Regions from separate parts of the Streptomyces sp. NPDC048639 genome, predicted to be linked through region 1. Evidence: riboswitches for the same ligand, from Rfam matches in the RefSeq annotation. Region 1 holds a riboswitch; each other region holds the start of a gene.
The links. Region 1 has a riboswitch for cyclic di-AMP ahead of ACGFNH_RS25855 (M23 family metallopeptidase). Riboswitches for the same ligand answer to the same signal wherever they lie in the genome.

Region 1 (6,510 bases):
CCACCGTGCCGGCAGGGCTACGACACCCGGCGCCGCGCCCCTTCGGACACCAGCGAGCGGCCGGCCGACACCTCGGCCCGCTGCACGGCGCCGCGCGGCAGCAAGACCACGGTCCGCGGTGCACAGAACGCTCCCCGCGCGGGTTCGGGCGGGGGCAGCGGGGCGGACCGGGCGTCGTACGTGGCGCCCTACGACCCCGCGTCCGGCCTCGCCTCCGTGCCGGGCGGACGGACCGTCGCGATCGGCTCGACCGGCGGTGAACAGAACGTGTTCGGAGAGGACTCGTGGCAATGGCTTCTCGTGGGACCGATGGGACCGATGACATGACCCCCTTCCGACGGCTGACGCGTGCCGGCGGGCCACCGCTGCGCCTGCTGGCCCGGGTCGCCCGTACGGCCGGTCGGAGCAGGGCACTGCCCGCCGCACTGGCCGCGGCCGGCATCCTGCTCGCCGCCCTGTCCGGCTACTTCGGTGTGGAGCAGTACCGGCAGCACCAGGACGAGCTGCGCCGTCAGCACGTCCTGGCCGCCGCACGCCAGTCGGTGCTCAACTTCACCTCCCTCGACTACCGGCACTACGGCCGGGACAGCCGGCACGTCCTGGAGGGCGCGACGGGCGAGTTCAGGAAGCAGTTCGCCCAGCAGAACAAGCAGCTCACCAAGCTGGTCGCGGCCAACAAGTCGGTCTCCCAGGGGCAGGTGCTCGAAGCGGGGATCGTCACGGCCGACGAGAGCTCCGCCCGCGTCCTCGTCGTCGGTGACAGCAAGGTCAGCAACGTCGCCGCGCCCAAGGGGCAGGCCCGCAACTACCGGTTGCAGCTCGACCTCGTGCGCGAGGACGGGCGCTGGCTCACCTCCGATGTCGAGTTCGTCGGCTGAACCGGCGGCACCGGCCGGGCCGGTGCGACACCCCGCCAACCCGCACACCCGCACACCCGCACACCCGCACACCCGCACACCCGCACACCCGCACACCCGCACACCCGCAGACCCCTGACCCGAGACCCGTGAGAGACGGCCTGGGAGGAGAGACACCGTGACGAAGTTGTCCGTACGAGGTGCCGGAAGCGGCACCCACCGTTCGCGTACCGTCGCCGCGGCCGCCCGCGCCGCGGCCAGACGGACCGAGAAGGCACAGCGGCCCGCCGGCCAGGATCCCGCAGCGACGCCCGGCGTTGCCGCCGTGACCGGCGCGCCCGCAGCGGACGTGCACGAGCCGGAGACCGAGGACTCCGCGTCCGCCCCCGACCAGGACCGCGGTGCCGCGAGGCCGCGGCGTGAGCGCCGGTATGCCCTGCTGAGCGCCGGCCTGGCCCTCTTCGTCGTGGCGGCTCTGGCCGCCACGGCCGTCCTCGGTCTGGAGTACCGGGACGCCGGGCGCACCGCCGGCGCCCGTACGGAGGCGCTGGCCGCCGCGCGCAAGGCGGCGCCCGAGATCCTGTCGTACGACTACCGGCACCTCGACCGGGACTTCGCCTCCGCCGAGCGCCATCTGACCGGGCCCTTCCGCGAGAAGTACGGGAAGACCACGAGGACCGTGGTCGCGCCCACGGCGAAGCGCTACCACGGGGTGGTCAAGGCGACGGTGGCGACGCCCTCGTCCGGTGACGCACCGGCCGCGTCGGTGGTGTCCGCGTCGCCCGACAGGGTGCGGGTGCTGCTGTTCATGAACCAGGTCACCGACTCCACCCAGGTCTCCGGGCCGCGCCTGGACCTCAACCGGGTGCGGATGACCCTGCAACGGACGTCCCAGGGCTGGAAGGTGAGCGCGGTCGACGCCCTGTGACGCCGTGACGCGGCCGCACACGCGGGACGCCCTGGCACGCCCCTGACGGCCGCCGCCCCGGAACCCGTGTCCCGGGACCGGCCGCCTCAGAATCCGCCTCCGCCGAAGTCACCGCCTCCGAACCCGCCCCCGCCTCCGAAGTCGCCTCCGCCGAAGTCGCCGCCTCCGCCGTCCCCGCCGCCGTCCCCGTACCCGCCGCCGTCGTACCCGTACGCCGGGCCGGTCATCGCGCTGCCCAGCCATGTGCCGATCAGCAGGCCGGGGAGGATCCCGCCGCCGAAGTAGCCGTTGGCCCATGGCCCATAGGCCGGTCCGGCCTCCCAGTAGGGCTTGCGTCCCTGTGCCGTCTCCACTTCGCGCCCCATCGGCTCCAGGCCGTCCTCCAGGCGCGCCGCGTCGGCCGCGCAGACCGGCACGGTCCGCTCCTCGCCGCCCGGCGGAGCCCACTGCGCGTCCTGCACGGACGGGCCGTGCCGGGGGTCGAAGAAGCACGGCGGCCTGCGGTCGGGCAGCTCCCTGCCGTCCCGCCGCGCCTCAAGGGTGGCCAGCGAGAACCGGCCGTCCGCCAAGGCCTCGGTCACGCCCCGTACATCACCGGGCCGTCGTGCGCGGTCCATCGACGCCTTGGCCCTGTCGTACGAGTCCAGGGCACTGGCGTAGTCCTCGCGCATCGCGTCGGTGGTATTCGGGGCCGAGGGGTCGAAGTCGATCCGTTCGACCTCCTCGCCGAAGGCGGTGATGTCCTCGTCCACGACCGGGCGGAGCGTGTCGAGCTGTGCGCGGTCCCGCTCGGCCCGCCGCTTCTTGTTACGGCTGCCGACCAGCAGCGCACCGCCGCCGACGGCCGCGATCAGCACGCCGAGCGTGGCCACGAGCCCGAGCGGGCTGACCCGGTTGCTGGGGGAGGTGTCCGTCCCGGTGTCGGTGCTGGAGCCGCCGCTCCAGGTGTCCGGGGCGTGGCCCTGCGCCTGCGGCAGGGCGTCGTCGACGAAGGAGTCGACCATGGCCCGCACATCGCCGGGGGACGAGCGCTCCACGGCGCCGGTGAGGTTGTCGACCGCGTTGCGGGACATCACGGAGGAGTCGGCTCCGGCGTCGAAACGGTCGCCCAGCGCGACCGCGTACACGCCCGTGATGCCGGTCTTGCCCCGCAGGTCCTGGAGCAGGGTCGGCGGGTTGAATTCCTTGGTGGCGGGGAGCACGACGACCATCACCGGCTTGTCCGCCTTCTTGATCTTGTCCGCCAGGGCGTCCGCGGCCGACGGAGGGAGCTGGTCCCTGGCCCGCGGATCGACGTAGACGGGGCCCTTTCTCAGGGCGTCGGCGGCGCTGTCGAGCCCGTCCGCGGCCCGCGCCCCGGGGGCCATGACGGCCACCAGTACGAGGGCGGCGGCGAGTACCGCCAGTACCGGTGCGAGCAGGATGCGACCCGCCCAAGGCTTCGCTGCGGTGTCCATACCTACGAAGTTAACTCCAAAGGCGCAATTTTGTGGCTTACGCCCTTTACTGCACCTTTACATCGTCTTTCCGATGCCTTTCCCGTGCCGTGCGTGCGCCGGGCCGGCAGCGAGCGGTGCGGGACCCCCGATTCGCGCGCGGCGCCTCCCCCGGCCAGGGTGGAAGGGGCGCGCTCGCGGACACGCCGCAGCGTCGGCCCTCACGGATGGGCAGGAGTCAGCAGGTGGGGACGCACGTCGAGGGACCTCGCCGCCTCGGTGGAGCCCGTCGGCCCAGTGCCCGGGTCATCCGCTGGATCCCGGCTCTGCTGATCATCGGCGGCGCGATATTCGACCTCATGACGCCGCCCCGCTTCACCGGCTCCCCGTTCTTCTCGGCGGCCCCGCTGGTGGCCGCCCCGTTCTTCTCGCTCGGTGTCACCGCCCTCACGGGCGGCGCGAGCGTGCTCACCGTGCTCGCGCTGCGGCTGTACGACATCCGGCTCACCGACATCGAGTCGGTCACCGAGCTGGTCACCGTCTTCACGGTCGCCGTCCTCGCCCTGCTCATCAATCGCGTCGTACGCCGGGGCGACCTGCGCCTCGCCTCGGCGCGCACCATCGCGGAGGCGGCCCAGCGCGCCGTCCTGCCCGACCCCGCCGAGCGGATCGGGGGCTTCCATGTCGCCGCGCGCTACGAGGCCGCGCACGCCGAGGCCAGCATCGGCGGCGACCTCTACGCCGTGCAGGACACCCCGTACGGCGTGCGCCTGGTCGTCGGGGACGTGCGGGGCAAGGGACTGGATGCCGTCGAGGCGGTGGCGATCCTCATCGGCTCGTTCCGGGAGGCCGCCGAGCAGGAGCCGACGCTGGAGGCGGTGGCCCGGCGGCTGGAGTGGGCGCTGCACCGGGAGAGTGCCCGGGGTGCGGGGCCGGACCTGTTCGAGGGCTTCACCACGGTCGTCCTCGCCGAGGTGCACGGCGTCGATGACCCGGCAGGCGCGGGCACGCTGCGGCTGCTCAACCGCGGCCACCCACCACCGCTGCTGCTCTACGAGGACGGCGGTCTGAGGGGTGTCGAACCGAAGGTGCCCGCACTGCCGCTCGGCATGGACGACCTGGGCGTGTGGCCGGACCTGGTCCAGGAGTTGGCGTTCCCCGGCGGGGCGACGCTGCTGCTGTTCACCGACGGGGTGACCGAGGCGCGCAATGCCCGCGGCGTCTTCTACGACCCGGTGGAGCGGCTGCGCGGCATGCATTTCCCCGATCCCGGCACGCTCCTCGACGCGCTCGTGGCGGACGTTCGCCGTCATGCGGCGGGCGAGGCACCGGATGACATGGCGCTGCTCGCGGTGGCACGACCCGAAGGCCACGGTCCGTAACCGGATCGCATCGCTCCGCATAACAACTGACGAACAGTCAGCTATGGGGGGTTGTCGGGCGTGAGGTCAACTCGCCCGATTTTCCTGGACCATGTACCGATTTGCCCCCACGGATTTCGTTAACGATCACACGGAACAGCTTGGAAACAGGTCCCGCGGTCTATTAACGTTCGATAACGCAGCGCGGTCGTCCCAGCCGCCACAAGAGGTGGCACCGTGCGCCTACGCCGAATCCCGCACCACCAGCATCACCCGCAGCATCCGCACCAACTGCACCAAGGGAACCGGGGAACCAAACTCTTGGGGTGAATCGGGCACCTTTCCCAAAGGCGCTCGTAGGAGACCTTCCTGCTCCGAACCCGTCAGCTAACCCGGTAGGCGAGAAGGAAGGAAAGGAGAGCGCCCGAGTGGCGTCCAACAGGCCTGCCCCCGAGCCCTTGTACGAACCCCCCGCCGCCCATGGTCCCGGCGGATTCGGTGAGTTCGGCGAGGAGTCCCCGGCCGCCGGTACCGGCGAGTGGAACCCGACGGCCGACTCCCTTGCTCCCGCGCGCGGCAAGCACCGCGTCAGCAAGCAGCGCGGTGGCGGCATGGCCCGCAGCGGTGCCGTCCTCGGGGTCGGTATGTTCGCGGCCGTCGGCGCCGGTGGCATGGCCACCGCCCAGGACAAGCCCCCGGCCGCCATCTCCATGCCGGATCTCGGCATCACCGACCAGCTCCCGGACGCCAAGTCCCTGCCGGGCATCGGCTCCCTGGTGGCCGACGACGACGCCCCCGCCGGAGCCACCACCCCGCTCTCCACCGCGGGACTCACCGACACCGAGGCCGCCAACGGCACCGGCGCGGGCGAGGCGCTGCGCGCCCGCATCATGCGCCAGGCCGAGCAGCAGCAGGGCGCGGCGGAGACCGCGCAGCGCGAGGCGGCCGAGAAGGCAGCCGCGAAGAAGGCCGCCGAGGAGGTCGCCGAGGCCAAGGAGAAGGCCGCGGACGCCAAGGCCGCCGCCGAGCGCAAGGCGAAGGCCGAGGCCGCGCGCAAGGCCGAGGCCGAGCGACTGGCCAAGCTGGCCAAGCAGTTCACCCTCCCCGTCGCCTCGTACACGCTGACCGCGGGCTTCGGCGAGGCCGGCTCCATGTGGGCCAACGACCACACCGGGCTGGACTTCGCCGCCCCCACCGGTACCCCCGCCAAGGCGGTGCACGGCGGCACGATCACGGAGGCCGGCTGGGCCGGTTCCTACGGCTACCGGATCATCCTCACCCTCGACGACGGCACCGAGGTCTGGTACTGCCACCTGTCCTCGATGACCAAGACGTCCGGGAAGGTGACGACCGGCGAGACGATCGGCCGCGTCGGCGCCACGGGCAATGTCACCGGGGCCCACCTCCACTTGGAGGTCCGTCCGGGCGGCGGCGACCCGATCGACCCGGCCGGCTGGCTGCGCGGCAAGGGCATGGCGCTCTAGACCCGCACCACACCCCTCTCGCGCCGCTCCGGCGCGACCGTCCTGAGGCCGTCCGTCCACCGGTCGGCCACCCCCACCGCGTTCGCCGCCAGCCCCGGTGTTTCCTCCCCCCTGGCACCGGGGCTGCCGGTATGCCCGCGGCCTTGCGTACCCGCGTCGCTCGCCGCGCCTCGCTCGCCGCGCCCGTTCGTGCACCTGGACCGTTTCGTGCACCTGGACCCTTCGCGCACCGGACCGTTCGCGCATCCGAGCCCTTTGCCATGGCGGAATAGCCGTGCCCCGGGGAGCGTTGGGTTGCCGCATGGCCGACAACAGCAGGATCATCGGTGATCTGACCGTCCACCCCCTCTGCCTCGGCGGCAATGTCTTCGGCTGGACGGCCGACGAGCAGCAGTCGCACGCGGTGCTGGACGCCTACGCGGCAGCGGGCGGCAACTTCATCGA
Region 2 (6,510 bases), on a different contig from region 1:
CGGCGCCCAGGGTGGCGACGAGATCGTGCTCGCCTCCGACGCCGACGGCGCCGACATCGCGCTCGACCGCCTGGCCAAGCTCGTCTCCGAGGGTCTCGAAGAGCTCCCCGAGACCGTCTGACAGCGCGTCCCGGAGCCGCCCCCGAAATGCGGGAAGCTTCGGAGTAAACCGGCTCGAAGAACCGCGGTGGACCCTTACGGTCCCCGCGCTTCTTTCGTCAGCGAGCATTTTCCGCCGGCCGTTCCGAATTCGGTGCGGAATTCCCCGCACCTGTATACGGCAGCCCTGTTAATTCTGCGCACTCATTGTGTTGACGGCGTGTTTCGCGGTGCTCACACACACCGGGCGGCGCATCCGGTGGACCGCCAGCGAGCGCTCGGTGTGCACCGCCATGAGCGCCCGGGCCCGGTCCGCTTCTCCGCGCGCCACCGCGTCGGCGATCGCGGCGTGCTCGTCCCAGGAGTTCGTCGCGCCCACCGGCGCGGGCGCGTACATCCACGCGATCTTGCGGCGGACCTGGGTGAGCAGCGCCGCGAGGCTGGGGCTGCCGGAGGCCTGGGCCAGCGTCTCGTGGAACCAGCCTTCCAGCGACCGCAGATCCGCCACCTGTCCGTGCCGCGCCCGCTCCTGGCCCAGCCGTACGAGACCGCGCAACACCTTGAGGTGGGCGTCCGTACGGCGCTGTGCGGCGCGCGCGGCGCCCAGCGGCTCCAGCAGCGCGCGGATGTCGAGCAGGTCGGCGGCCTCCTGCTCGGAGGGCTCGGCGACGCAGGCCCCGGCGTGTCTGCGGGTGGTCACGAACCCTTCGGACTCCAGGGTGCGCAGGGCCTCGCGGACGGGGACGCGGGAGACGCCGTAGCGTCGCGCGAGGACCTCCTCGGTCAGCCTGCTGCCGGGCGGATGGATTCCGGCGACGATGTCGTCGCGAATCGCCCGGCACACCGCACGCGCCGGAATACGGCCGGCTGCCGGTGTCTCGCCGCTCACATCCGATCCCGCATGGCCGGACCTCCGCTGCAATTCCCGGGAAACACGTTCGACCGCGTTCATTCAAGAACTGTATGGCACAACGGAGGAATTTCCATCGGGCGGGACCCGGACATGGATATCTTTTGGCCTTTGCGCGGTCCCCGGCTCGGTCCGTTGCGCGGTCCCCGTTCCCTCCTGCCGCCGGCGGGACGGCAGGAGGGTCCGCGTCAGAGGCTCACAGGCTCAGGCCGTGCGAGCGCAGGTAGGCCACCGGGTCGATGTCGGAGCCGTAGTCGGGGGATGTGCGGGCCTCGAAGTGCAGATGCGGGCCCGTGGTGTTCCCGGTACTGCCCGAGAGGCCGATCTTCTCGCCCGGGGTGACGGTCCGGCCGACGGAGACATGGACCGCGGAGAGGTGGCCGTACTGCGTGTACGTGCCGTCCTTCATCTTGATCACGATGTTGTTGCCGTAACTGCCGCCCCAGCCGGCCTCGACGACGGTGCCGGCGCCCACCGAGCGCACGGTCGTCCCCGACGAGGCGTGGAAGTCCACACCGGTGTGGCTGCCGGAGGACCAGGCGCCACCGGCGGATCCGTACGAGGTGGAGACGTAGCTGCCTTCGACGGGCAGGACAAAGGCGTTGAGGCGCTTGCGCTCGGCCTCGCGGGCCGCGCGCTTCTTCTCGGCCTTGACCTCCGCCGCCCGCTTCTTCGCGGCGGCCTCGGCCTTGGCACGGGCCGCGGCCGCATCGGCCGCGTCCTGCTGTGCCTCGGCCTGGGCATCCACGGTGCGGGCGAGCGAGTCGTCCATGACGATCGCCTGGCGCAGACCGGTCTGTTCGGCATCGGGCGCGTGGCCCGGCGCGGCTGCGGACGCGGGACCGGCGGCCAGTGAGGTCACGATCCCGGTGGTGGCGAGGGTGGCTATGCCCGCAAGGCTCGCGCCGGAACGGGCGAGACGGCTGGGGCGGCGATAACGGTGCTTCCCGGTGGCACGGGTGAACGACGCCATGCGGCGGCGGTGCTCCTTTCCTTCCTTCTCGCCTACCGGGTTAGCTGACGGGTTCGGAGCAGGAAGGTCTCCTACGGGCCCCTCGCGGGAGGCGCCCGATTCACCCCAGGGACTGCGCGCCCTCCCGCGCCGGTGCGGCGCGCGACGAGCAAGGTGGGTCCCCGGCTCCCCTGGCTCGCGCCGTACGGGGACTCGGCGATGACTGCCCGGAGCCGCGGGTGCGGCAGGTGTACCGGCCGGACAGCCGGACCGACGCTAAACGGGACATCTGTCAATCGCCAAAGAAATCAGGGCGTTTGTAGTCGACACCACAAAGGAAACGGCAGACTCAATAACAAACCGGACATACATCGGTACCCCGGAGCCACTCCGGGCTCCGGGGTACCGATGCTGTACGCGGTCGGGCCTGACGGGGCATCAGCCGCTGTCAGGGACGCCGTCCGCCGATGCGTTCAGGGGCAGCCGCTGTTCAGGGCGTCAGCCGCTGACCACCTTCACCTCGCCGATGCCCAGAGCACGTACGGGCTCCTCGATCTCGGAGGCGTCGCCGACGAGGATCGTCACCAGGCGGTCCGACGGGAAGGCGCTGACGGCCGCCGCCGTGGCCTCGACCGTGCCGGTGTCGGCGAGCTGGGCGTACAACTGCGCCTGGTAGTCGTCCGGGAGGTGCTGCTCGACCTGGTCGGCGAAGGTGCCCGCGACCGCGGCCGCCGTCTCGTACTTGAGCGGGGCGACACCGACGAGGTTCTGCACGGCGGTGTCCCGCTCCGCGTCGGTGAGCCCCTCCGCGGCCAACGTGCGCAACACCTTCCAGGTGTCCTCCAGCGCCGGTCCGGTGGAGGCGGTGTCCACCGAGCCGCTGATGGCCAGCAGCGAGGCGCCCGTGCCGTCGGGGGCGGAGCGCAACACCTGGCCGAACGCCCGTACGCCGTAGGTGTATCCCTTCTCCTCGCGCAGCACCCGGTCGAGCCGGGAGGTGAGCGTGCCCCCGAGGCAGTAGACGCCGAGGACCTGGGCGGGCCACACGCGGTCGTGCCGGTCGGATCCGATCCGCCCGATCAGCAGCTGGGTCTGCACCGCGCCGGGGCGGTCCACGATGACGACACGGCCTGCGTCGTCGGCGGTCACCGGGGGGACGGGCCGGGCAGAGGCGGTGTTGCCGGTCCAGGCGCCGAGGGTGTCCCCGAGGACGGCAGCGAGGTCGATCCCGGTCAGGTCGCCGACGACCACGGCGGTGGCGGTGGCGGGGCGAACATGGGCCTCGTAGAAGGCGCGTACGGCCGCGGCGTCGACGCGCTCGACCGTCTCCTCGGTGCCCTGCCGCGGACGGGACATCCGGGACGCGGACGGGAACAGCTCCTTGGAGAGCTCCTTGGCCGCGCGGCGAGCCGGGTTGGCCTGCTCGTGCGGGATCTCGTCGAGCCGGTTGCGGACCAGCCGCTCGATCTCGCCGTCGGGGAACGCCGGGGCGCGCAGGGCGTCGGCCAGCAGCCCGAGGGCCTTCTCCAGCCGGGAGGCGGGGACCTCCAGGGAGACGCGGACGCCCGGGTGGTCGGCGTGGGCGTCGAGGGTGGCGCCGCAGCGCTCGAGCTCCGCGGCGAAGTCCTCCGCGGTGTGCTTGTCGGTGCCCTCGGACAGCGCCCGCGCCATGATCGTGGCGACGCCGTCCAGTCCGGTGGGCTCGGCGTCCAGCGGCGCGTCGAGGTTCATGTCCACCGCGACGACCTGCTGGCCGGGACGGTGACAGTGCAGCACGGTCAGGCCGTTGGGGAGCGTTGCGCGCTCGGGGGCCGGGAAGGCCCACGGCTTGGCGGTGCCGCCCTGGGGCTGCGGATGGAAGGTCATGGCGGGGGTGGCGTCGCTCACTGAGCCGCCTCCTGTCCTGCGTTGTCGTCGGCGGCCTGGCTGTCGGCGGATGCGTCGGCGGCGTCCCCGCCGCCCGCGGCGGGTCCGGTCGGCTCGTAGACCAGGACCGCGCGGTTGTCGGGGCGCAGTCGCGCGGCGGCCACGGCCTTGACCTCCTCGGGGGTGATCTCCAGCAGCCGGTCGACGGCGGTCAGCGCCAGCTTGGGGTCACCGAACAGGACCGCGTAGCGGCAGAGCTGGTCGGCGCGGCCGCCGACCGTGGCGAGCTGGTCCAGCCACTCGCGCTCGAGCTGCGCCTGGGCGCGCTCCATCTCCTCCGGCGTCGGCCCTTCCTCGGCGAAGCGGGCCAGCTCCTGGTCGACAGCTGCCTCGATGTCCGGGACCTCGACGCCGCCGGAGGTCTTCACGTCCAGCCAGCCGAGGGAGGGCGCACCTGCCAGCCTCAGCAGGCCGAAGCCCGCGGCCACGGCCGTACGGTCGCGGCGCACCAGGCGGTTGTGGAGGCGGGAGGACTCCCCGCCTCCGATGACGGTGAGGGCGATGTCGGCGGCGTCGGCCTCACGGGTGCCGTCGTGCGGAAGGCGGTAGGCCGACATCAGGGCGCGGGCCGGGACCTCCTCCTCGACGACCTCGCGGAGCTGCTCGCCGATGGTCTCGGGGAGGGAGCCGTCGCGCGGAGCCGGCTTGCCGTCATGGCCCGGGACGGTGCCGAAGTACTTCTCGACCCAGGCCAGGGTCTGGTCCGGGTCGATGTCGCCGACGATAGACAGCACCGCGTTGTTGGGCGCGTAGTACGTGCGGAAGAAGGCGCGCGCGTCCTCCAGCGAGGCGGCGTCCAGGTCGGCCATCGAGCCGATCGGGGTGTGGTGGTACGGGTGGCCCTCGGGGTAGACCATCGCCGTGAGCTTCTCGAAGGCGGTGCCGTAGGGGACGTTGTCGTAGCGCTGGCGGCGCTCGTTCTTCACGACGTCCCGCTGGTTCTCCATCCCCTCCTCGTCGAGCGCGGAGAGCAGGCTGCCCATGCGGTCGGCCTCCAGCCAGAGCGCGAGCTCGAGCTGGTGGGCGGGCATGGTCTCGAAGTAGTTGGTGCGCTCGAAGCTGGTGGTGCCGTTCAGGGAGCCGCCCGCGCCCTGGACGAGCTCGAAGTGGCCGTTGCCCTTGACCTGGCCGGAGCCCTGGAACATCAGGTGCTCGAAGAGGTGGGCCAGGCCGGTGCGGCCCTCGACCTCGTGGCGCGAGCCGACGTCGTACCAGAGGCAGACCGCGGCGACCGGGGTCAAGTGGTCCTCGGAGAGCACCACGCGCAGGCCGTTCGCCAGGCGGTGCTCTGTCGCTGTCAGGCCGCCGGAGCCGGCCTGTTGCGTGGCCGTGTGACCCATGGGCATGTACGTCCCTTCGATCGCGTGTGAGTGAAGGTGGTGAGCCTCCCCTGCCACTGTATGCAAGCACGCCGCCACCTGGCGAAGTTCCGGAACGGCGGGCCCGAAGCCCGGCGTTCCCGCACCCCGTGCCCGGGAAGGATGCCACCATTGGTCCCCTCGTGCCCGCCGGCCGGTCCGCGCTCCGGCGACTGCGGCATAATCGGGCGCTTCCCGGCGGTACCGGCCGTCGGAGACCCCTCGCCGAAGACCGGTCCCGGCAGTGCGCGCCGCCCTCGACCGGGTCGTGGGCGGCGCTGTCGGCGGGTGGGTCCACAATGGTCGGCGTCAGGATCGTCGGAACACCCCGCTCAGGCAGTTCTAAGGAGCAGTAGCCGCGATGGCCCGCCGTAGTACGAAGACCCCGCCGCCGGACGACTTCGAGGAGCGCATCCTCGACATCGACGTCGTCGACGAGATGCAGGGCTCCTTCCTCGAGTACGCCTACTCGGTCATCTACTCGCGCGCGCTGCCCGACGCCCGCGACGGCATGAAGCCGGTGCACCGCCGCATCGTCTACCAGATGAACGAGATGGGCCTGCGCCCCGACCGCGGCTACGTGAAGTGCGCACGCGTCGTCGGCGAGGTGATGGGAAAGCTGCACCCGCACGGCGACGCCTCCATCTACGACGCGCTGGTCCGTATGGCGCAGCCGTTCTCGATGCGGCTGCCTCTGGTGGACGGGCACGGCAACTTCGGCTCGCTGGGCAACGACGACCCGCCCGCCGCGATGCGGTACACCGAGTGCCGGATGGCTTCGGCCACTTCCCTGATGACCGAGTCCATCGACGAGAACACGGTCGACTTCGCGCCCAACTACGACGGACAGGAGCGCGAACCGGTCGCCCTCCCGGCCGCGTACCCCAACCTCCTGGTCAACGGAGCGTCCGGCATCGCCGTGGGCATGGCGACCAACATGGCGCCGCACAACCTCGGCGAGGTCATCGCCGCGGCCCGCCATCTGATCCGGTATCCGAACGCCGACCTCGAGACCCTCATGAAGCATGTGCCCGGTCCGGACCTGCCCACGGGCGGACGGATCACGGGCCTGAGCGGGATCCGCGACGCCTACGAGACCGGGCGCGGCAGCTTCAAGATCCGCGCCACGGTGGCCGTGGAGAGCGTGACCCCCCGCCGCAAGGGCCTGGTGGTGACCGAACTCCCCTTCGCGGTGGGCCCCGAGAAGGTCATCTCCAAGATCAAGGACCTGGTCAACTCGAAGAAGCTGCAGGGCATCGCGGACG
Region 3 (6,510 bases), on a different contig from region 1:
GTGGGTACGGCGCGTGCCGCGTACGAGGAGGCCCTCGAATACGCCAAGACGCGCACCCAGTTCGGTCGCCCGATCATCGACAACCAGGGCGTCGCCTTCCAGCTCGCCGACATGCGCACCCAGATCGACGCCGCCCGCCTGCTGGTGTGGCGTGCCTCCTGGATGGCGACCGCCGGCCAGCCCTTCACGGCGGCCGAGGGCTCGATGTCGAAGCTGTTCGCGAGCGAGACCGCGAAGAAGGTCACGGCGCAGGCCCTGCAGATCCTGGGCGGCAACGGCTTCACCCGGGAGTACCCGGTGGAGCGCATGCACCGGGACGCCGCGATCTACACCATCTTCGAGGGCACGAGCGAGATCCAGCGCCTGGTCATCGCGCGCACCCTCTCAGGGATGCCCATCCGCTGAACCGGCGCCCGCGGGTGCCGTGATCGCCGCCCACGGCCCGCATCAGGCCGTGGGCGGCGCCGCGTCCGCGTACGGGTTCGCGGGTCGGGCCTCGCGTCGTACGCCGTCCGCGTCCAGCGCCGCCGCGGCGGAGGGCGTGCCGACGGTCCCCACGGGGCGCCAGCTGCCGGTGACGGTGACCCAGGTGTCGGCGGGCGGGGGAGGGGTGCCGTACACGCGGACCTTGATCGCCTGGGAGTCGGCGGCGCAGCAGCTCAGCGACAGGCGGGTCAGGTACCAGCCGCCGCCCTCGCCCGGAGTGACGAAGCCGGTCATCGAGACCGTACGGCCCTCCAGGCTCCGGGCGCTGTCCTGCCGTGCTCGTGAGCTGAACTCCGACAGCGGCATGACCAGGGGCGAGGTGCCGGGCAGCCGGGCGAAACGGACCCCCTTCGCGGCCGTCGCCCCGTCGCCGTCCCGCGCCGCGGTGTACGAGCCGAGGGCGGGCGGCGTGAAGAAGAGCAGGCTGATCGCGGGAAAGAACAGGAGCCAGGCGACCTTCGGGCCCCGGCTGTGGTCGTGCCCGTGCCCGCTGTCGTGTCCGTGCCCGCTGTCGTGCCCGTGCCCGCTGTCGTGTCCCTGGCCGCCGTCCGGTTCGTGCTCGCCGTGGTCTTCATGGGCACCGCCTGCGGGTTCGGCGGCCGGCCCGGCGAAGGGGAAGCCGTCGCGCGCCGCCCCCACCATGCCCAGGGCGACCAGCAGCACGCCCGAGACGATCAGCAGAGGTCGCAGGCCGTCTTTCACGTAGCGCAGATACACCTCGCTGAAGAGCGCGATGTGCAGCAGCCCGGCGCCCGACAGCAGCAGGAGAAGAATCTGGACATTGCGTCTCATAGCATCCACCACCCGACGAGTGCGCTGGAGGCGACGGCCACCACTGTGGTCGCCGCCGAGAACCGGACGGCGAAGGCGCGCCCGAAGGTGCCCGACTGCAGGGCGATGAGCTTCACATCCACCATCGGCCCGACCACCATGAACGCCAGCCGCGCGGTGGGAGAGAAGCCGGTGAGGGAGGCGGCGACGAAGGCGTCGGCCTCCGAGCAGACGGCGAGCACGATCGCCAGTGCGGCCAGGAAGAGCACCGAGAGCCAGGGCGACCCGGCGAATGTGTCCAGGACGGACCTCGGGACCGCGACGTTGAACGTCGCCGCCGCCATCGCACCGACCACCAGAAACCCTCCGGCGTGGAGGAAGTCGTGCTGGAAGCCGAGCCGGAACTCCTCCCACCGGCCGTGCCCCGGGGTGTGTCCCGTGCGGTGGGCCGGCAGCCGCAGCCACTCCTCCCGGCCGAGGCGGATCCACAGCCAGCCCATCACGACCGAGGTCGCGAGCGAGGCGAGCAGCCGGGCCGCCACCATCTCGGGTGCGCCGGGGAAGGCGACGGCCGTGGACGCGAGCACGATCGGGTTCACCGCGGGGGCCGAGAGGAGAAAGGCGAACGCGGCCGCCGGTGCGACCCCGCGCCGGATCAGGCTCCCCGCCACCGGTACGGAGGCGCACTCGCACCCGGGCAGGACGACCCCGGCGGCGCTGGCCACGGGGACGGCGAGCGCGGGCCGCTTCGGCAGCGCCCGTGCGAAGACCCGCGCGGGCACGAAGGCGTTGATGGCCCCCGAGATGACGGTGCCCAGCAGCAGGAACGGCAGGGCCTGCACCACGATCGCGATGCAGACCGTACGCCAGGCGCCCAAGGCTCCGGGGTCCGGCTGCCCGATCGCGCCGGTGGCGACCGCGGCCGCGAGGGCGAGTCCCATTACGACGGCGGTGGCGGCCGGCCAGGGGGGCCGGCCCGGAGGTCTGCGGCCGGTCCTGGGGGCGTCGCTCGCACCCGCTTCGTGCGGCACCGGCGAGGCGGTGCCCTCCAACGCGTCCGTTCTCTGCACTGCGACTCCGCACGTTCCGCGACCGGGGTTGCTCACGATATGCGCGAATGGGGCGGACGTCGGGAAACACTTCGGGCGCTTGGTCCAGAATCATCCGTTTCGCCGGACCGACCCGGGTGCAGTAAAGGGGTGTTTCAGGACCGCATTACAGCAAAAATGAATTCAACCGCCAAAACGGACAATTGGCCGTGCGGTGACACATCTCACAGATGCTTCGCCATGAATGTGACCTCCAGCACTCGAAGGGCCCGAATTCCTTCAACTTGGTTACCGGCTGCCTCTTGTGAGAGTCGTTCAGTAGTAATCGCCTTTGCTGTGGGGCAAAGATCGGCAGCGCAGCGTGACGCAATAGCAAGTCGATCTGTCCCCCGGCGATTCAGACAAATGCAGGGCACTTGTGGCGAAGAAATGGATGTGTTTATTTTTCGGCTGCCTGCCCATCGAAAGGGCGGGCGCCCATCTGCCGGAGCGCCGAGTCCTGCCGCCGGTGGTGGGAGAAACGACAACGCACCCACGGCAGGAGCGGGGGACCCAAGGTAAGTGCCGTACCGCCATCGATGTGGTCCGGCTTGGGGTGAAGACGTGCCGAAACGCTCGTAGCTGCGTGAAGGCACGGCCGGGCAACTCCAGCCCGAACCCGACAGCTCACCTCGCAGGCGTAGGAGAGGAAGAACCCTATGTCTGCACGCGGACGTCACCGCCGCTTCAAGCCCAACCGGATCACTCGCGCCACGTTCGTCGCCGCCGCGGGCGGTGCCGGTATCGGTCTGTCCTTCATCGGCGCCGGCAGCGCGAACGCTGCCCCCGTCGGCACCTGGGACAAGGTCGCCGAGTGCGAGAGCAACGGCAACTGGAGCATCAACACCGGAAATGGCTTCTACGGAGGCCTCCAGTTCACGCAGAGCACGTGGGACGCCTTCGGCGGCAGCCAGTACGCCGACCGCGCCGACCACGCGAGCAAGGCCGAGCAGATAGCCGTCGCCGAGAAGGTGCTCGACGGCCAGGGCCCCGGCGCCTGGCCGGTCTGCGGCCCGAAGGCCGGTCTGGCCAAGGGTGGTCCGGCCCCCGAGGCCCCCGCCGCCGGCGAGAAGGCCGAGACCAAGCCGGCCCCGGCCGCCAAGGACCGTGCCGACCGTGGCGAGAAGCGCCACGGCAAGGGCGAGGCCTACACGGTCGTCAAGGGCGACTCGCTCTACAAGATCGCCACGTCCAAGCACGTCGATGGCGGCTGGAAGCAGGTCTACCAGGACAACCGCCAGGTCGTCGGCGAGAACCCGAACCTGATCCACCCGGGCCAGAAGCTCAGCCTGGGCGGCGGCAAGGCCGAGGCCGGGCAGAAGCACGAAGGCTGGAAGAAGCAGGGCTCGAAGCACGCCGCGCCCAAGGCCCAGGCGCCGAAGCAGGAGGCCAAGCCGGCCGCCAAGCCCGCGGCCGGCAAGAGCGCCGACGGCTTCACCGCCCCGGTCGACAACCTGACGCTCGGCACCCCGTACCACCAGTCGGGCAGTTCCTGGTCCAGCGGCTACCACACCGGCGCGGACTTCCGTGCCGGGACCGGTACGACCGTCAAGTCCATCGGTGCGGGCGAGGTCGTCTCCGCGGGCTGGGGCGGCAGCTACGGCAACGAGGTCGTCATCCGCCACGCGGACGGCAAGTACAGCCAGTACGCCCACCTGTCCTCGCTGTCCGTCTCGGCGGGCCAGTCCGTGACCGGCGGCCAGCAGATCGGCCTGTCCGGCTCCACCGGCAACTCCTCCGGTCCGCACCTCCACTTCGAGGTCCGCACCGGTCCGGACTACGGCTCGGACATCGACCCGATCGCGTACCTGCGCGACCACGGCGTCAAGATCTGACGATCTGACGCGCGAACGACTCGAACGGCTACGGAGTCTTCCCTCCTGACTCGATGAGGCGCCGGTTCCCCGTGACGACGGGGAACCGGCGCCTCGCTTCTGTCCTGGTGCGGGAAAGATCGGTCAAGGGAGCGGGCGGAGGTCACGCCGTGCGGCACAGGGCCCTGATCATCCGGCCGTGTTCCGGGTATCGCGCGGCCAGGTCGTCCGCATCGCCGTCTTCGTAGTCGGACGGGAGGAACCCCGGCGCCATGGTGCATCCGATGAGCGCGTGGCTGCCGCCGCCGCGGACACGCGCCCCCATCCACGTCCGGCCCGGAACGGTGAACTGGACGTGCTGCCCGGCGCGTACGTCCTGGCCGAGCACCTCCACGCGCGACGCGCCGCCCGGCTCCAGGAGCAGCAGCTCCACCGGGTCCCCCAGGTAGAAGTGCCAGACCTCGTCGCGCGGCAGCCGGTGCATGGCCGAGAAGAGGTCGTTCTCGGCGGACATCAGAAAGAGGATCGCCGTTCCCGAGGGGTGTTGGCCGGGTTCTCCGGGGCCTGCCCATGTCTGCCGGAAGAGCCCGCCCTCCAGGGGCAGTGGCTCCAGGCCGTAGAGCGCGGCGAGTTCGGCGACCGACGGGACGGGATTCGGCATGGTGTCCTCCGTGGTGTAGTCCGGTGTGAACCGGTGAACCGGTTGCCGGTGAAACGGAAGTGATTATTCATGGCCGTGGCATGACAGCGATTCCTTCCAGCGTTCCGGATTCCGATCTTCCAGTAAACGAGGCTCTCTTGTGGCATGCGGAATGCCCGCTTAATCTTGGCGCGCCCCGCAGCAGGAGAGGAAAACGCCCTATGCCCGCACACGGCCGCCATCGCAAGTACCAGCCGAACCGCATCTCCCAGGCATCTCTGACGGTCACCGCAGGCGGCGCGGGGATAGCCATGCCGTTAGTCGGCGTCTCAGGTGCCGAGGCCGCGCCCGTCGACACCTGGGACAAGGTCGCGGAGTGCGAGAGCACCGGCAACTGGGGCATCAACACCGGCAACGGCTTCTACGGCGGGCTGCAGTTCACCCAGTCCACGTGGGAGGAGTACGGCGGTACGGCCTACGCGTCGCGCGCCGACCTCGCGACGAAGGACCAGCAGATCGCCATAGCCGAGAAGGTCCTCTCCGGACAGGGGCCCGGGGCCTGGCCCGCGTGTTCGGGCAAGGCCGGTCTGACGCGGGGGAGCGAGGCGCCGGGCACCACCGCGCACACCCAACCGCAGGTATCGCGCAAAGCGCCCACCGAGCGCCACGACCGCGTCAGACCCGAGTCGTACACCGTCGCGAGCGGAGACACGCTCTTCGCCATAGCGCGCGTGCGGGACGTGGACGGCGGCTGGGAGCGGATCTACGAGGACAACCGCCGCGTCATCGGCGACGATCCGGACCTCATCGTCCCCGGGCAGAAGCTCGTCATCGGCCGGAAGGCCGGGCCCGCGCAACGGACCGACAAGGCGGGGCAGCCGGAGAAGTCCGCGAAGCCGAAGAGCGCGGAGCGGGGGCAGGGGCAGCCGAAGAAGCAGCCCGGCAAGGCTCATGAGGAGACCCGGAAGCACCCGGAGTCCTCCGGCACACAGCGCACGGAGCGCACCGAGCGCACCGAGCGCAAGGAGCGGACGCACCGGACCGAACGGAAGACGCCGTCCGCCGGGTCCGCGGGATCCGGATTCGCGAGCCCGGTCGCGAGCGCCGCGATCGGCACCCCGTACCACGCCTCCGGTTCGAGTTGGTCCAGCGGCTACCACACGGGCGTGGACTTCCCCGTCCCCACGGGCACGTCCGTTCGCGCGGTCGCGGGTGGACGGGTGGTGGAGGCGGGCTGGGGCGGCAGCTACGGCTACCAGGTCGTCATCCGGCACGCGGACGGCAAGTACAGCCAGTACGCGCACCTTTCGGCGCTCTCCGTGCGTGCGGGCCAGCCGGTGAACGGCGGGCAGCGCATCGGCAGGTCGGGCTCGACCGGCAACGTCACCGGTCCGCACCTGCACTTCGAGGTGCGGACCGGACCCGGCTACGGCTCGGACGTCAACCCGCTGGCGTATCTGCGCGCCAAGGGCATCAGCATCTGAGGCATCCTCCCGGCTTTGGGGGGCCGGTCACCAGAGCTTGTTCACCGCCGTGCGCGTGGTGTGCTTGAACGCCGTCACGGGGGCGTCGTCGAACGTGCCGATCTCTCCCCAGTGGACGACGGTGACGGTCCGGCCGTCGCGCCCGACCGCGAACAGGTGGACGTCGGACGAGCCCCAGGCATGCGCGGTGTGCACACCCTGCACCCGCGCGCCCTCCTCGACGGCCA

Region 2: it holds a riboswitch for cyclic di-AMP, as region 1 does, so the genes downstream of both, ACGFNH_RS31080 (M23 family metallopeptidase) here and ACGFNH_RS25855 (M23 family metallopeptidase) in region 1, are expected to answer to the same signal.
Region 3: it holds a riboswitch for cyclic di-AMP, as region 1 does, so the genes downstream of both, ACGFNH_RS04630 (transglycosylase family protein) here and ACGFNH_RS25855 (M23 family metallopeptidase) in region 1, are expected to answer to the same signal.

What each region holds. Positions count from the first base shown of each region.
Region 1 covers NZ_JBICVP010000009.1:401,367-407,876, forward strand. The annotation lists gene ACGFNH_RS25830 (MCE family protein) at 1-327, shown strand, start outside; gene ACGFNH_RS25835 (hypothetical protein) at 324-878, shown strand; gene ACGFNH_RS25840 (hypothetical protein) at 1,036-1,785, shown strand; gene ACGFNH_RS25845 (hypothetical protein) at 1,872-3,242, opposite strand; gene ACGFNH_RS25850 (PP2C family protein-serine/threonine phosphatase) at 3,449-4,603, shown strand; cyclic di-AMP (ydaO/yuaA leader) riboswitch at 4,858-4,999, shown strand; gene ACGFNH_RS25855 (M23 family metallopeptidase) at 5,011-6,066, shown strand; gene ACGFNH_RS25860 (aldo/keto reductase) at 6,368-6,510, shown strand, end outside.
Region 2 covers NZ_JBICVP010000015.1:7,185-13,694, forward strand. The annotation lists gene ACGFNH_RS31070 (HPr family phosphocarrier protein) at 1-121, shown strand, start outside; gene ACGFNH_RS31075 (GntR family transcriptional regulator) at 290-988, opposite strand; gene ACGFNH_RS31080 (M23 family metallopeptidase) at 1,206-1,982, opposite strand; cyclic di-AMP (ydaO/yuaA leader) riboswitch at 1,998-2,190, opposite strand; gene ACGFNH_RS31085 (M16 family metallopeptidase) at 2,460-3,827, opposite strand; gene ACGFNH_RS31090 (M16 family metallopeptidase) at 3,845-5,233, opposite strand; gene ACGFNH_RS31095 (DNA topoisomerase (ATP-hydrolyzing) subunit A) at 5,607-6,510, shown strand, end outside.
Region 3 covers NZ_JBICVP010000002.1:66,510-73,019, reverse strand. The annotation lists gene ACGFNH_RS04645 (acyl-CoA dehydrogenase family protein) at 1-405, shown strand, start outside; gene ACGFNH_RS04640 (TIGR03943 family putative permease subunit) at 448-1,278, opposite strand; gene ACGFNH_RS04635 (permease) at 1,275-2,198, opposite strand; cyclic di-AMP (ydaO/yuaA leader) riboswitch at 2,826-2,999, shown strand; gene ACGFNH_RS04630 (transglycosylase family protein) at 3,005-4,180, shown strand; gene ACGFNH_RS04625 (cupin domain-containing protein) at 4,323-4,820, opposite strand; gene ACGFNH_RS04620 (transglycosylase family protein) at 5,021-6,283, shown strand; gene ACGFNH_RS04615 (hypothetical protein) at 6,311-6,510, opposite strand, start outside.